2 regions of the Paenibacillus sp. DRB1-1 genome follow, and region 1 is predicted to be linked to the other one. Evidence: riboswitches for the same ligand, from Rfam matches in the RefSeq annotation. Region 1 holds a riboswitch; the other holds the start of a gene.
What was found. Region 1 has a riboswitch for FMN ahead of ribE (riboflavin synthase). Riboswitches for the same ligand answer to the same signal wherever they lie in the genome.

Region 1 (7,850 bases):
CTTTGATTATTACGGAATTAATCCGGGTTCACCGGACAAGGTGATGCCGCAAGTTATGCAACCGCCACGTGGCAATGCATACCGTACGGGTCTGATTCAGGTTACGCCGGACGAGGCGACCGGGAAGCTCAAAGTCAAGGTACCACCCCTGCGGTCGTTGACGACCAAACCACGCCGTCTTACACCAGGTCACGGGGCTTGCCCAGGATGTGGGGCATTGTCTGCGCTGGAACTGTTTTTTAAAGGTATTGAAGGGGATATTGTCGTGCTGTTCCAGACTGGCTGCGTATATGTGACGACGACAGGGTATCCATATACATCACACAAACAACCGATGATCCACAATCTTTTTCAAAACGGGGCCGCTACACTTTCGGGAGCGCTGGAAGCTTATATGGAAATGAAGCGCCGCAATGAAATTGAGATGTCGGACGATCCGACCTTCATCATGATCAGTGGTGACGGTGGGATGGATATTGGTATGGGTTCTGCGATTGGTGCGGCTCTGCGTAATCATAAGCTGATCATGCTGGAATATGATAACGAAGGGTACATGAATACAGGTTCACAGCAATCGTACTCCACTCCGCTCGGTCACATGACCAGTACGTCGGGTGTAGGGAAAATGCAAAAAGGAAAGCAAGGGCATCACAAGGATACCGTACAAATCATGGCTGCTTGTAACATTCCGTATGCTTTTACGGCAGCTGAAAGTCATCCGCAGGATATGCTGCGCAAAGCAGCCAAGGCTCAATGGTATGCAAACAACGTGGGTACGGCCTATGGTAAGATCCTGTGCGCCTGCCCGCTGAATTGGAAATCTGAAGACAGACTGGGCACCAGCATTGTGGGCGCCGCAGTCGAGTCCTGTTTCTTTCCTTTGTACGAAATAGAGCAAGGCAGTACGACGATTACGTATAATCCGGAAGATAAGGGAAAACGGATTCCAGCTGCAGAATGGTTGAAATTAATGGGTAAAACGAAGCATCTTCTCAAGGAGGAGGCTACGCTGGCTACCTTTGAGCAGGAGATTGAGCGTCGCTGGACTACCCTGAAAAAGAAACATGAAATTTCAGAGCTATAATTCTGTTTTTTGCATAATCATCGATTAGCATTGTTAGCCGCTGTTACTGTAGTGGTTCGATCAAGATTCTTTGCGCTTATTGCGCAAAGAATCTTTTTTGTTGTTTATGGGTTGAAGCATAAAAAAACAGGTAATGATTTCCGATATAGGAGTGGAGGCCTATAAGAGGCACGTTAAAAAGTTTTCTTCTGAATTTAAGATGCAATGAGGTGCAGGTAATGATTAAGCTGAATACAGTTGAAATAATCGAAATTATAAAGAAGCAGATCCCTAAGGTTATGAACATCAAGCCCGTAGAACTAAAGTTTACGGACGATTTTGGACGGGCATCGCTAGCAACGACAGAACACAAATTCACGCTGACGAACCAGCACTATTCTGCGAAGGTGATGGATTGCGTGTTAGAAACACAGGTACGCCCCATTTTAATGTGCGAAATTATTTATTTTCTGAAATGCGAGTTTATTGACGGACATGTTGATGTACGACTGGATTATGAAGCATGTTCTGAGGAAGGGCGGGGACCTGTTGCTTCAGCCGTAATTACCTTTGATCATGCAACAGAGTTGGGAGTCGAGGAACTGGCTGATCTGATTGACTTGGCGCTTCATATGAATGATAAAACCTGGTTTGAAGAACTCTCCAGCCAATATGTCAAAACTAAAGCAGGCGCTTCTATTAGATAACTTGCTTTTTTTAGAAGTCGGTGCTAATATACGTAACAAGTTTAATGTTAATTCAATTAAATAAGAGCAAGATCCTTCGGGGCGGGGCGAAATTCCCCACCGGCGGTGATGACATGTTTGTGGATCGTTTTTGTGAGAAACAGCATGGCTTAGTCCGTGACCCGGATGCTGAATGATCGGCAGAAGGTGGACCTGGTGCAAATCCGGGACCGACAGTATAGTCTGGATGGGAGAAGGATACGAAGCGCATGTGCATGACGTGACATGTGCCGATTTTTAGCATACCCAATTGTGCGTACGGCTTATTTCGTTGTAGGATAACATCGGGCGATAGCTTTCTTAAGCTTTCTTTTTGATGGGTGTTCTGAGCGTATTTGGCTGTATCCTCAGTCATGCTTTCTATTGGCAAGACTATGATTTCATGTCGTCTTAAGATGCATATGAACTGCGCTTGTATACTACAAATGTGACTCTCATCACCCCCATGACGGATTGAATCCGAACTGGGGGTTTTTTGCGCTTATAGCTGATGAATTAGGGATAAACTGAAATGTAGTGGAAAGGAGTGAAGGCATGTTTACCGGATTAGTTGAGGAAGTGGGTCGCATTCAAACTATTTCCAAAAGCAGTGAAGCGATGGTGCTGGGGATTTCGGGTTCCGTGGTGTTGGGCGATTTGAAAATAGGAGACAGTGTCTCGGTGAATGGCGTTTGCTTGACCGCGATACGGATTGGTTCGAAAGACTTTAAGGTTGATGTGATGCCGGAAACCTTTCGCAGCACTAATCTGAAAGAGTTGAGATCCGGCAGCCGAGTCAATCTGGAGCGAGCAATGGCGGCGAGCGGAAGGTTCGGAGGACACATCGTGCAAGGACATGTGGACGGGACGGGAACGATTCGCGGGGTGACATCAGACCAGAATGCAGTTGTGTTCGAAATTGAGCCTAAAAATCAAACATTATTTAAATATATTCTTCTCAAAGGGTCAATCACAATTGATGGTATCAGCCTCACAGTCGCACAGCGTACGGGAGCTACCTTTGCCGTATCCATTATTCCCCACACCTTATCCGAAACGGCCTTACAAGCCAAACGTGAGGGGGATACCGTCAATATCGAATGTGATATTTTGGGCAAATATGTAGAACAGCTTTTAAATTACAAAGGTGCAGCGGAGGCGGAGAGAGTAGAAAAAGCTCCTCTCAGTTTGGACTATTTGGCGAAACACGGCTTTGCCTGATATTGAATGGTAAACCTGTTTAGGAGCATTCGTGGCACAAGACATAAGGAGGAAAGTGTTATGGATAGAGGTAGCCAAACAAGTGCAATGGCAAACGTCATAGAGCATGGCGAGTTGGAACATGACGAAGAGATTCGTTTGGATTCCATCGAAGAAGCGTTGGAGGACTTAAAAAACGGTAAAGTCGTTATTGTAGTGGATGATGAACAGCGCGAAAATGAAGGCGATTTTATCGCTTTGGCTGAAAAAGCGTCGCCTGAGGTCATTAATTTCATGATTACAGAAGGTCGCGGGTTGGTCTGTGTGCCAATCACACGACAAAGAGCCGAGACCTTGGAATTGCATCCTATGGTAGAGCAAAATACAGAATTCCACGGTACTGCCTTTACGGTATCGGTAGATCATATGGAGACAACAACGGGGATTTCAGCGGCCGAGCGCTCCTTGACTGTACGCGCCTTGGCAGACGAAGCAGTCACAGGAAGTGATTTCCGCAAGCCTGGTCACATGTTCCCACTGATTGCTCGCGATGGTGGTGTCTTGCAGCGTGCTGGTCACACTGAAGCGGCTGTTGATCTGGCCCGACTCAGTGGCTTCAAGCCTGCTGGGGTCATTTGCGAAATTATAAAGGAAGATGGCTCAATGGCCCGCCTGCCTGATCTGGCAGTGGTCGCCAAGCGACATCAATTGAAGCTGATCAGTATTCAGCATTTGGTGGACTACCGTCGTCGTTTGTCATTGTAAATACATCTCGGTTCCAAGTAAATCTGAAGTATTATCCAAAGTACCTAAATAATTAAACAAAGAGAGGTTGATTAAACATGGCACGTTTTCTAGAAGGTAATCTCGTATCGAATGGTTTAAAATATGGTATTGTGGTGGGCAGATTTAATGAGTTTATTACGAGCAAGCTGTTAAGCGGCGCAATTGATGCCCTTCAACGACATGGTGCGCAGGAAAATGAAATTGATGTAGCCTGGGTTCCGGGTGCATTTGAAATTTCATTGATTGCACAAAAAATGGCTGCAAGCGGCAAATATGATGCCGTAATTACGCTGGGTACGGTCATCCGTGGTTCTACTTCACATTATGATATCGTCTGCAATGAAGTGGCCAAGGGTGTGGCAGCAAGTAGCCTGAAAACGGGCGTGCCTGTTATTTTTGGGGTAGTGACGACAGAAAACATTGAACAGGCTATTGAACGAGCAGGTACGAAGGCTGGTAATAAAGGTTGGGATTCTGCATTGGCTGCGATTGAAATGGCCAATCTCGGCAAGCAATTTTAATTGTATGAATAACTGAATAGAACGGTATAAACTGCAAGGTGAAAAGGGATTGGATTGTTAAGCAAGGCGATGACGTATATACTACAGAAAGAGGGATTGATAACGTAGAGCATAAGTGCTATAGGGAAAGGTATTGTTGAATGATGATTGGAGTAAGGCAGGGGGAAGCACATTGACAGTCGTAAACTACAAGCTGGAAACATTCGAGGGTCCGCTGGATCTACTATTGCATCTGATTGATAAAGCCGAGATCGACATTCAGGATATCCCGATTAGCGATATTACTGATCAGTATATGGCTTTTTTGCACAGTATGCAGGAGCTGGAACTGGACATTACGAGCGAGTTTCTGGTGATGGCAGCGACGCTCTTATCTATTAAGAGTAAATTGTTGCTTCCCAAGCCACCTGTGATGGAATATGACGATTTGGATTTTTATGAGGAAGAGGATTATGATCCACGTGAGGAACTGGTCCGCAAGCTGGTGGAGTATCGTAAATATAAAGGGATTGCTCGCCATCTAAGTGAACGTGAATGGGAGCGGAGTCTAATTTATGGCAAGGAGCCAGAAGATCTAAGCGCATTCCTGCCCACTGAACCCGCAAATCCGGTGCATGGGCTGCATGCAAGCGATTTGGTCGCGGCCTTTCAGCGTGCTTTGCGCAAAGCAGAACGACGTACGACGGTAACCCGTGTTCATCGAGACGAAATTTCAGTCAAGGACCGTATCCGGCAAGTTATCGGGGCGTTAGAGATGCTGGGGAACGGAGGACGGCTGCTGTTCTCCAAGCTGATGCATGAGGATATGTATCGGCATGAGGTGGTTGTGACCTTTTTGGCTATCCTTGAACTGATGAAAATGAAACAAATTTTCTGTTATCAGGAGAAGCTTTTCGATGATATTGTAATGGAGTGGAGAGGGGATTTACGGGTTAATGGATTATCTGAAGCTGAAATCAATTATTGAGGGACTGCTGTTTCTCGCAGGAGAGGAAGGGTTGTCCACCAAGCAGATCGCCGACATTGTAGAGCAGCAGCAAGAGCTGGTTGAACAGTGCTTGGAAGATATGAAGCAGGACATGGAGCAGGGGGGAAGGGGCTTGCAACTTGTCCGTATTGCCGGTCATTATCAGCTTGCAACTTTATCCGAACATGCACCTTACTTTGAAAAGCTCGCATACTCTCCGGCACGTGCCTCACTGTCTCAAGCTGCTTTGGAGACGCTGGCCATTGTTGCCTACCGCCAGCCCATTACAAGAGTTGAAATCGAAGAGATTCGGGGTGTCAAATCCGAGCGGGCCATACATACACTGGTCAACAAGGAGCTCATTGAAGAGAAAGGTCGAGCTGAAGCCATCGGACGGCCAATATTGTACGGAACGACGAAATCATTTTTGGATTATTTCGGTCTGGGCTCTTTGGCAGATCTACCGCAACCGGAGTTGTTCGAGGATTCGGACAATTTGGAGGAAGAGACTCAATTATTGTTCGAGCGTCTGGAGAGCAGCCAGCCTGCGGCCAACGATTTGGATCTTGAATCCCAATAAAGTTGCTCCGGATCTTGCGGCTCACTTATGTAAAAGCTCAAACATACAGCCAGTCCTCATGTAGTTGGGGTCTGGCTGTTGGTATTTTTAGATGCATGATTTTCCGGCGAACGGTCATACTATTTTTGCCATGATATCTATAGCAAAAAGGTAGGGAGGGCTCGCCAGTGTGGAAATGGATCAGTATCGCCATCATCGTCTTTATATTACTTGTGCTGGCTATTCTGCTCTCTCGTATTCGATTGAAGCTGGATATTGCCAAACATGACAATGATGATCGGGCGCATCTAGAGATCAGATTTCTATACGGGATGATTAAAATGAATTACGATATTCCGGCCATTCTCATAACAGGTTTAAAAAAAGGGCTTCTCTATCGGCTTGACCGCAATAAAAATATACATAAAACGGATGCTTCCGTGGATAGCGGTAATATTGATGCAGAAAAAATAAAGCAATTTATACATGATATACGAGTTTTGCTCAAAGGAACGAATGCCTTACATCGATGGTTGCGGCATACATTGGCGCATGTGACGATGTCCAAAATGGAATGGTCTACCAATATTAGCCTTGCTGACGCGGCTTACACAGCTACCTCAACCGGAATTCTTTGGGGTTTGAAAACGACCTTGATCGGTTTTGCTACCAGTTTTGTACGTGTGGACTGTATCCCGAAGCTGTTTGTCGTGCCCTATTGGGTGGATCGCTTGCGTTTTACTACCACCTTGACCTGTGAAGCAAATATGTCGCTCGGTTATTTAATTTTCTCCATGCTCACGTTAGCTTATCGCATATGGCGCGTTCCGGGTGGACCGGAGGCGTGGAAACGGGTTTTTTCCAAAAAAACCGAGGATCCTCAAGCTACCAGTGAAAGTTAAACAGTGGAGTGAGGTGAGACTCAATCCTTTCTGAACTATCGAATGACATACATATTTCCTTGAACCCCTGCGCACAATAGCGAAAGAAAAGGCAGTCTACGCTTGAGATAAGCAGAGGAGGAATAAATCATGTCAGATCACCCGATTCAAGGGCTCATGCAAACCGCAATGGAAAACATCAAAGCCATGGTAGATGTGAATACGATTGTAGGAGACGCAGTGGAAACACCCGATGGTTCCGTTATTTTGCCAATCAGTAAGGTAGGATTTGGTTTTGCTGCCGGAGGAAGTGATTTTAACGTAGACGAAGAGGCACTTCATACTTCCTCGGCGTCGGGTAATCATAGCGGGAAGGAAGGGCATCCTTTTGGAGGGGGTAGCGGTGGTGGTGTATCTATTCATCCCATTGCTTTTCTGGTTGTTGGCAAACAGGGGGCACAAATCGTTCCATTGGACAATCAAACGCATCTGATTGAGAAGCTCATTGACTCCACGCCATACCTGATTGATAAGGTTCAGTCTATCTTCCAGAACGCAGGCGGCAACTTGCAGACTCCCCCCCCACAGGTACCTGTAGATGTTGCTACGGATCACAGTCATTCTGGCCCGGCTTACTTGTAAAAGTTATTGAAATTAAAAGCGTTCTCTCAGGAAGGTATCCCAAAGCCGAGTATAGGCTAAGGAATACCTTCTTTTCTGCTTGTACTTGGCCCTATCCCCGAATATACTGCCTTCCCCCAATGACAGCATGTATATGGTGACTGTATTCCTGTTGATACAAAGTATGCAGCGAGATTTCATTTTTTCGATTTCCTTCGGCAGCAAACTGCGATAGGTAGATGAAGTCCGGATAGATTACTTCATTCGTCAAATAAGCAGATACCGTGGCATCCGGTCGACGATGTTGATTCAGGGAATCGATAATACCCTTCGCCGGCAAGATGCCAATCCCATGTCCATAAAACAAGTCTTCCTTCAGCTTAACGACATTTTCTCCTTTCCATTCCAATGTTTCAGATGACACATCCGGATTGTTGAAATACAAAATATCGCCAGGAGCCGCTTTATGACTTCCTTGCTCCTGTATGAGTCTGAGGTCGCTGTCATAGTGCCAGTCATACAGCAGC
Region 2 (7,850 bases), 3.9 Mb from region 1:
TCTTCAATTCCTGCTTCTTTGGCAATATCAATAATCCTCTTCATCTTTCGTTATGTACCCCCCGTTTTATAAGTCTGACCGATGGTGCCAAACCCTGTATCGTTTTATTTTACCAAAGTGTGCCGCTTATTGCGCTATGATTCATTTCATCGCAAGCGTTGCTATCATGTGAGTTATAAAAAAAGAGCATTCCCCGCCCGCATGGACTTTGGTGGATGCTCTTTTGATACGTCTCGTTTAACAAGCAGCTCTCAAATTAACCTGCAAAGTTAGCAGCGTAATTTTCAGCAATAAATCCCTTAGAAATCAGGATAGCTTGGGATTTCTTAGTAGCGGGACCATAGCCTTGGGACAGCAGATCATTAATATGTAAGCGGTTATAAATGAAGCAAAATACAAAGTTGGACGCCCCACTCGTAAGGATCGATACCAGAAAAATAATAACTGCCCACTTCCAATCCCCTCTAAACAACGCAGGGAAAAAACCGAAAAAGAGCGTAGTCCATGAAAAACCTACTTTGCGTTCCTTGATCATTCCAGTTTTATTTCTTAATTTAATCTTCATTTACCCCTTACCTCTCTTTATATAGTCTTTTAGAACTATATTAGATTATATAGGACAGAGGGAATAAATGGAACTTAATTTCGGTAAAATCATAAATTTCTCAAATACTCTCTAGTTTATAATGCTTTTCTAGCATTTCTTTAAAAACATCAACAGGGTACTTGTATTCTACAGTTTTGAAAACAATCCGGTTATTCCACTGGTTTTTTTCCAGCTCGCACCCATGCTCCATATCCAGTTCCTTCATGATAAAAATAATCTCATCCAAGGTTCCCATTACACTATGACTATTCGTCGTCGTAGCCAGCATCTGCTCGCCTTCCTGTGTGTATGCCTTTACGATCTGTTCATCAAAGCCTTCGCTGATCATTAATTCCTTCAAAGCTTGCACAAAAAGAACTGGCAGGTTGTTGTACTGCGATTTTTTAATCCCAAAAAGCGTGATGCTTAAGCGGGATATATCATGCATAAACACTATATTTTTTCTTCGATTAAGTAAAAATAAGCTGGCATGCCAACTATTTAAAGGCGGATAAATATCAACTTGAAGTGGTTCAGTCTCCCATTCCTTCAGCAGTTTTTGTGTTCCTCGTATAACAAACATCGTTGCTCTCCTTTATTGACGGTCCTGTACCGCAGCGTGATTCGACATACCTAATCTCTCACATGAGGCATGTCCCGGATATCATAACACCGTATTCCAAACATCGGATTATAAACTCTTTCAGTATAATATAGGGGAATGATATATTACCAGACACATTAATCTTCCCTTTGGATATTTTTTATGGAAATCCCCTCCACTGCTCTATATAATTCAGGTACAGTTCGTCACGCGAGCTTAATCTAAAAATTAGGGGTGTTCCACACCTATGTCACAGCATATTTTACTTATTGAAGACGATCTATCCATTGCCGAAATGCTACTCAAAGCACTCACTAAGGAAGGATACAGTCTAACCACTGCCTATGACGGGGAAGAGGGTCTTCTTGCCTTTGAACGTCATACCTATGATCTGGTACTGGTGGACTTGATGATGCCGAAGGTGGACGGTATGGAGGTGATCCGCCGGATCCGTACCCACAGCGCCGTACCTATTCTGATTATGTCAGCCAAGGACAGCGATGTGGATAAAGCGCTTGGACTGGGCTTTGGGGCAGACGATTATGTTGCCAAACCTTTTTCAATGCTGGAAATGACGGCTCGTATTCAGTCCGCGATCCGCAGATCTACTACATATGCCCGTCAGCAACAGCAGAAGGAACAGCCGCAAGCACAAGTTTTGACCTACGGCAGTCTGCGCATTGATTTTGATCATTTTACAGTCATACGCAATGAAAATGAAATTCAGCTAACAGCCAAAGAGTCCGATATTTTGAAGCTGTTTGTAGCCAATCCGAATCGGGTATTTACAAAAGCACAATTATACGGATTTATTTGGAAAGACGATTATATGGGCGACGAGAACGTGATTAACGTCCATATTCGCCGCCTGCGTGAGAAAATCGAAGAAGATCCCTCTCATCCTGTCCACATTAAAACGCTATGGGGCATTGGCTACAAATGGGAGAATGGCTGATATGAACATCGAAAACATCTCTCAATGGATTGTCGGCCTCATCATGTCAGTCGTTATAGTATGGCTTTGGCGGGAGCGTATGGCCTATAAGCGCAAAATAAAGGATATCCGAGCCCTACTAGAGCGGATTGTGACGGTGAACCATGCGGAGAAGCTGCTATATGTCACAGGTGACGTTGAACTGCAACGACTCATGACGGAAATTAATCGACTGCTGGACTTGAATCTCAGAGTGTCTGCAGATTACAACCGTAGCCAAATTGCTATGCGCAAAATGATTTCAAACATTTCCCACGATCTCAAGACCCCGCTTACAGTTGTACTTGGATATGCCGAGATGCTGGATGGCGATCCGACTATTTTGCCGGAAGAACGTATAAAGCTGCTATCCAAAATTCATCAAAAGACAAGCGAAGCAATTGAGCTGATCGGCAGCTTTTTTAGCTTGGCGAAGCTGGAGGCTAATGATACGGATATTCCGTTGACTCGACTGGAAGTGGGAGAACTGTGCAGACGCAGCATTTTGGAGTTTTATGACCTGCTGACCGCACGGGGATTTACTGTGCATATTGAAATCCCGGAGCACCCCATTCATGCCTTGGGGAACGAAGGAGCGATTGGGCGGGTGCTAAACAATCTGATCTCGAATGCCATTCGCTATGGGGCAGACGGACGGACGCTGGGTCTGGCTTTATCGGAACAGCAGGATACGGTGCGTATAGAGGTATGGGATCGTGGCAAAGGCATACAGGAATCTGAGCAAGATAAAGTTTTTGAACGCATGTACACACTGGAGGACTCCCGTAATAAGGCGGTACAAGGCAGCGGACTGGGCCTTACGATTGCCAAACGCCTGGTTGAAACGATGAACGGAGAGATTCAATTGACTAGCAGACCTTATGAGCGGACGGTCTTCTCTTTTACATTGAAGAAAATCAACTATTAATCGAACTAAACATGCTCAACTTAATAAATTTGTAAGAATCACGAAAGAAAAATGAACAATTCGCCCTTTATCCTTGAATTATCAGCAGTATACGAAGGGAGAACACCCATGACTTACGTAATACGTACACATCAGTTGACCAAGGCCCTGAAGGGCAACGAAATTGTAGCGGGAGTCAGTATGAATGTGCGCAAGGGAGAAACCTATGGCTTTCTCGGCCCTAACGGAGCAGGCAAGACGACGATGATGAAAATGATTACGAATTTACTCAAGCCGACATCGGGTGAAATTGAATTATTCGGTGAGAAATTAACGCCAAAATCGTATCATCTGCTCGGACGGATGGGTTCGATTATTGAATACCCAATTTTTTATGACAGGCTGACGGCACAGCAAAATCTCGAACTTCATTGTGAATACATGGGCTATTATAATAAGCAGGCTGTTCGGGATGCCCTGGAATTAGTGAATTTGCGAAATGCGGATGACAAGCCGGTAAAGGATTTTTCGCTAGGAATGAAACAACGTCTCGGGATTGCCCGCGCTATTGCAACTAAGCCAGAGCTACTCATTTTGGATGAACCGATTAATGGTCTGGACCCAGTGGGAATCAAGGAAATCCGCCAACTATTCCACATGCTATGCAAGGAATATGGGATGACTCTGCTCGTGTCCAGTCATATTTTAGCGGAAATAGAGCAGATTGCGGATACGGTAGGCGTGATTAATCACGGAAGGCTGATTGAGGAAGTGTCGATGGAGCAGGTGCGGGAAACCAATACGGAATATATCGAATTTACGACCAACGATTGTAAAAAAGCGACCTACGTCCTCTCCCATCATCTGAATCTGAATAATATAAGGGTACTAAATGAACAGAGTATACGTATTTACGATTCAAATGTACCGCAGAAACAAATTATGAAGACGCTCATTTTAAATGATATAGAGGTGGATTCCATTCATCAGAAAAGCAGCACGCTGGAAGACTACTTTTTACGGCTGTTAAACGGAGGTAATCTCCATGCTTAAATTGATGCAGTTAGAACTGAAAAAATTTCATCTGGCGGGTTATATCCGTTCAGCACTGATCGCCAATGCATGCATTCTTGGGCTGATCTGTATTATTGCACTGGACAGTCAAAGCGAAGGAATACCCGAATTCACACATTACACTCAACTTTTGGATATAATAGACATTTTTGTAAGAGCCACATTTATTGTGTTTTCCTCCGTTTTGCTATGCCGCTTTATCGTCGGAGAATTTAAATCCAAATCGATTACGATCTTGTTCATGTATCCGATTCACCGTCAAAAGCTGATGATCGCCAAGCTCTTGGTTGTGCTGCTGTTTACGTTCTTGTCTATTATTATATCGGAAATACTCATTACGGCTGCTATTCATCTGCTCAACCAGTTTGTCTTGATTGTACCGGATAACCTTACTCTTTCCGTACTGGGCCAACAATCAGCACGAACGCTAATCAATGCCGTTGCTGCCAGCTTTATGGGACTGGTTCCGCTGTATATGGGGATGCGAAGATACTCTGTACCCACCACCATTGTCACCTCAATCCTGATTGTAGCATTGCTTTTCTCCAATAATAACGGCGCTACACTTAGCTCCATTGCCCCCGTGCAAATCGGCTTCTCTATACTGGGAATGCTTGTGGCTTATGCGGCGATTCGACGTATTGAGTATAAGGATATTACCTCGTAATATGTAATTTCGTAGAGTGCTTTCAAAAAACAGATGAAAATCATTGTTAGATATACACACATTTTTCACTGGACTTCATTCTAAAACAGGTATATCCTATAGGAGAAATTAAAAACGGAATAAGGATCTTCGGGGTAGGGTGAAATTCCCAACCGGCGGTATGGCTCATGGAGCTAAGCCCGCGACTCTGTATCTGGCAACAGGATACGGACTGATTTGGTGAGATGCCAAAGCCGACGGTAAAGTCCGGATGGAAGAAGATCGAAATATCAACATGCCGCGAAGTGGATGAATACTGCGTTATTGGTTTTGCAGTAACTTCATTTAACTTGCATAAAGCGGCAAGTTTATTTGATCAACCCCCGTCTTGCATGGCCTTTCGCCATGGACGGGGGTTTTTGTGCCACCGGTCCTGTATTCGCAAGGAGCTAATTGAGTATGAGTCAATCTTCTACTGTTCTAACATCCAAAGGTTTTGATCGTAGCTCCCACATGAAAAGCGGTTTTTGGCTGGTCGCAATTGGAGCGGCCTTGTGGGGCGCAGACCCGCTGTTTCGTATTATTTTGTTAAAGTCATTTACTTCAACACAAATTGTACTAATGGAGCATGTGTTGCTCTTCCTCGCTCTGACACCGATGCTGTGGAAGCATCGTGAGGAACTCAAAGCGGTACGGCTTCGTCAAGTTTTCGCTATTTTGTTCGTCTCGTGGGGCGGATCGGCGCTGGCCAGCGTGATTTTCACTATGGCACTCAGCAATGGTGATTTGAATGCTGTACTCTTACTCCAGAAGCTTCAACCACTGGTCGCTATTGTTCTAGCCCGTATTATATTGAAGGAAATGTTGCCGCGTCATTTTGGATTATTAATTGTCGTCGCTCTGTTTGGGACGTATCTTCTGACCTTCGGTTGGTCGCTCCCCTTCGGACATGTTCGTGATTTTGTCCAGGTCGGTAGTCTGCTTGCACTGGGTGCAGCAGTTCTGTGGGGCGGTTCGACAGTCATGGGAAGTTACTTGCTTCGTTCAATGAAATATGAAACGGTAACCTCCCTCCGCTTCATGGTGGCGCTTCCTCTGCTGATTGTCCTCACCTCTGTAGAGCATGCGCCATGGAACATGCCTGCCGGTACATGGGCGGGCGCAGCTGTAATTATCAATCTGCTATTGCAGGCATTGCTTCCGGGTCTTCTTAGCTTATTGCTGTATTACAAAGGCTTAAGTACGACCAAAGCGTCTTATGCTACGATGGCAGAATTAAGCTTTCCCATGGTTGGTGTCGTGATTAACTGGATCGCATTTCAGCAAATTGTCACTGTAGCGCAATTGACTGGTTTTATGCTCATCTGGATTACGCTCTTTATGATTTCACGTCAGCAAAAAAATTAACAGTTCAATGTCCCTTTCATGACTTCACCCAAGCCAAATCGTGAAGATGCTTTTGCATCTCCGATTTGGCTTTTTTTTATGTATTCGTATTCATATAAATCATAGTTCTTTAGACCTATTTTCCGAAAAAAGTGTCTAAAACATGCAATTATTCCTCGTTTCTCAAAGATTACATCTATAAAATTCGTCGGTTTATGTCGAATAAAACAATGTAGTGATCATCAGACACAGAGGAGCAATCAATAACTATGACTAAAACAAAACAAACAGTTCCGTGGTGGAACAGGTTTCTCAAGCAGTTTTATTTAATGAGGACAAGATTAATAATATCTTTTTTGGCTGTGTTATTGATTCCGAGCGTACTTATCGGGTACTTTTCCTATCAGGGGGCTACAACACAACTCAGTCAGCAAATGGGTGGTTCCGTATCTACGAATCTGTATCTGATCCGAAGCAATGTTAATCAGTATGTAGCGCCCATTATGAAAGACCTGGACGTGCTTACCACTGAAATCAATTCTGATTCCATTGGTTCCGACCAAGAGGCTCTTCAGAAAAAGTTGGATGTCATCGTCAAGGCTCATCCCGAGCTAGATGCCGCGCTTCTCGGCAATGCGAAAGGGCAATACATACGTTCGCCGAAAAAACAGGAGGCCGATTATGACCCCCGGGAGAGAAAATGGTACAAAAATGCGATGCTGGAAAAGGGCAAGGTATTCGTCGGTGTTCCAGTTGCCAGCGTCACGACAGGGAATTTAGTCGTTAATATATCGGGAACGCTGGAGGACGGTGAAGGAGCTGTTGCATTGGCTTTGAATCTGGACAAGATGGGTGAAAGTCTGCAGTCTGTTAAGATTGGTGAACGCGGAGGACTCATTATTGTTGATTCTGAACATAAAGTTGTATCTGGGACTGGAACAGCCTTTAACAAGACAGGCAAAAAACCGGCTGACGCCATAGAGGGACTTCCCGAAGTGGCAACAACCGTCGAAAATGATACTCCTTCCATGTCGCAAATTCAATTTATGAATCGAGATATGCTGACCTTTACACTTAAGGACCCTCTCACCGGTTGGAGCATTGTCGCACTGTCGGATCTGGAGGATTACAGTGATGCAGCCCAACCGATTCTGAAGCAAAGCCTGATTGTGATTGTCATTTCCATACTTGCCGCTGCGATCATCATTGTGCTTATGGTCCGCTCGTTCTTAATTCCGCTGCGCAAGCTGCAAGCAGGAACACGCATCGTCCGTGACGGAAATCTGACCGAACGTGTTAATCTGTCCAGTAAGGACGAGTTCGGCGAACTGGCACAGAATTTTGACCAGATGACGCATTCCTTGCATACGATGGTTTCCGAGGTCAATCAAACGTCCTCCCGACTTGCCTCCTCTTCTCTGATGATCAAGGAAAGCACAGAGCAAACGACAGAGTCCGTACAACACGTAGCGGAAACGGTTATGGAATCTGCGGAAAATGCAGCCACCAGCGCCGAGGCGTCCGAGCAAACCGCTAATGCCGTTGAAGAAATGGCAAAGGGTGTCAGCACCATTGCCGAATCGGCAAGCTCCATCGTGGATTCAGCAGGACAAACCGAGCATGATGTGGCTCAGGGCAGTCAAATGATCAGCCATGTGCGGACACAAATGGACC

Region 2: another riboswitch for FMN. It lies ahead of ACQW03_RS04935 (DMT family transporter); the one in region 1 lies ahead of ribE (riboflavin synthase).

What each region holds. Positions count from the first base shown of each region.
Region 1 covers NZ_JBODQH010000001.1:4,963,460-4,971,309, forward strand. Annotated here, with positions in the region: gene ACQW03_RS22130 (thiamine pyrophosphate-dependent enzyme) at 1-1,084, shown strand, start outside; gene ACQW03_RS22135 (IDEAL domain-containing protein) at 1,303-1,770, shown strand; FMN riboswitch at 1,839-2,012, shown strand; gene ribE (riboflavin synthase) at 2,344-3,009, shown strand; gene ribB (3,4-dihydroxy-2-butanone-4-phosphate synthase) at 3,070-3,753, shown strand; gene ribH (6,7-dimethyl-8-ribityllumazine synthase) at 3,831-4,295, shown strand; gene ACQW03_RS22155 (segregation and condensation protein A) at 4,468-5,262, shown strand; gene scpB (SMC-Scp complex subunit ScpB) at 5,231-5,842, shown strand; gene ACQW03_RS22165 (DUF2953 domain-containing protein) at 6,010-6,723, shown strand; gene ytfJ (GerW family sporulation protein) at 6,853-7,344, shown strand; gene ACQW03_RS22175 (protein-glutamine gamma-glutamyltransferase) at 7,436-7,850, opposite strand, start outside.
Region 2 covers NZ_JBODQH010000001.1:1,084,590-1,092,439, forward strand. Annotated here, with positions in the region: gene ACQW03_RS04900 (formate--tetrahydrofolate ligase) at 1-44, opposite strand, end outside; gene ACQW03_RS04905 (hypothetical protein) at 257-565, opposite strand; gene ACQW03_RS04910 (DUF6933 domain-containing protein) at 666-1,169, opposite strand; gene ACQW03_RS04915 (response regulator transcription factor) at 1,438-2,145, shown strand; gene ACQW03_RS04920 (sensor histidine kinase) at 2,147-3,091, shown strand; gene ACQW03_RS04925 (ABC transporter ATP-binding protein) at 3,200-4,123, shown strand; gene ACQW03_RS04930 (ABC transporter permease) at 4,116-4,811, shown strand; FMN riboswitch at 4,933-5,077, shown strand; gene ACQW03_RS04935 (DMT family transporter) at 5,250-6,197, shown strand; gene ACQW03_RS04940 (methyl-accepting chemotaxis protein) at 6,446-7,850, shown strand, end outside.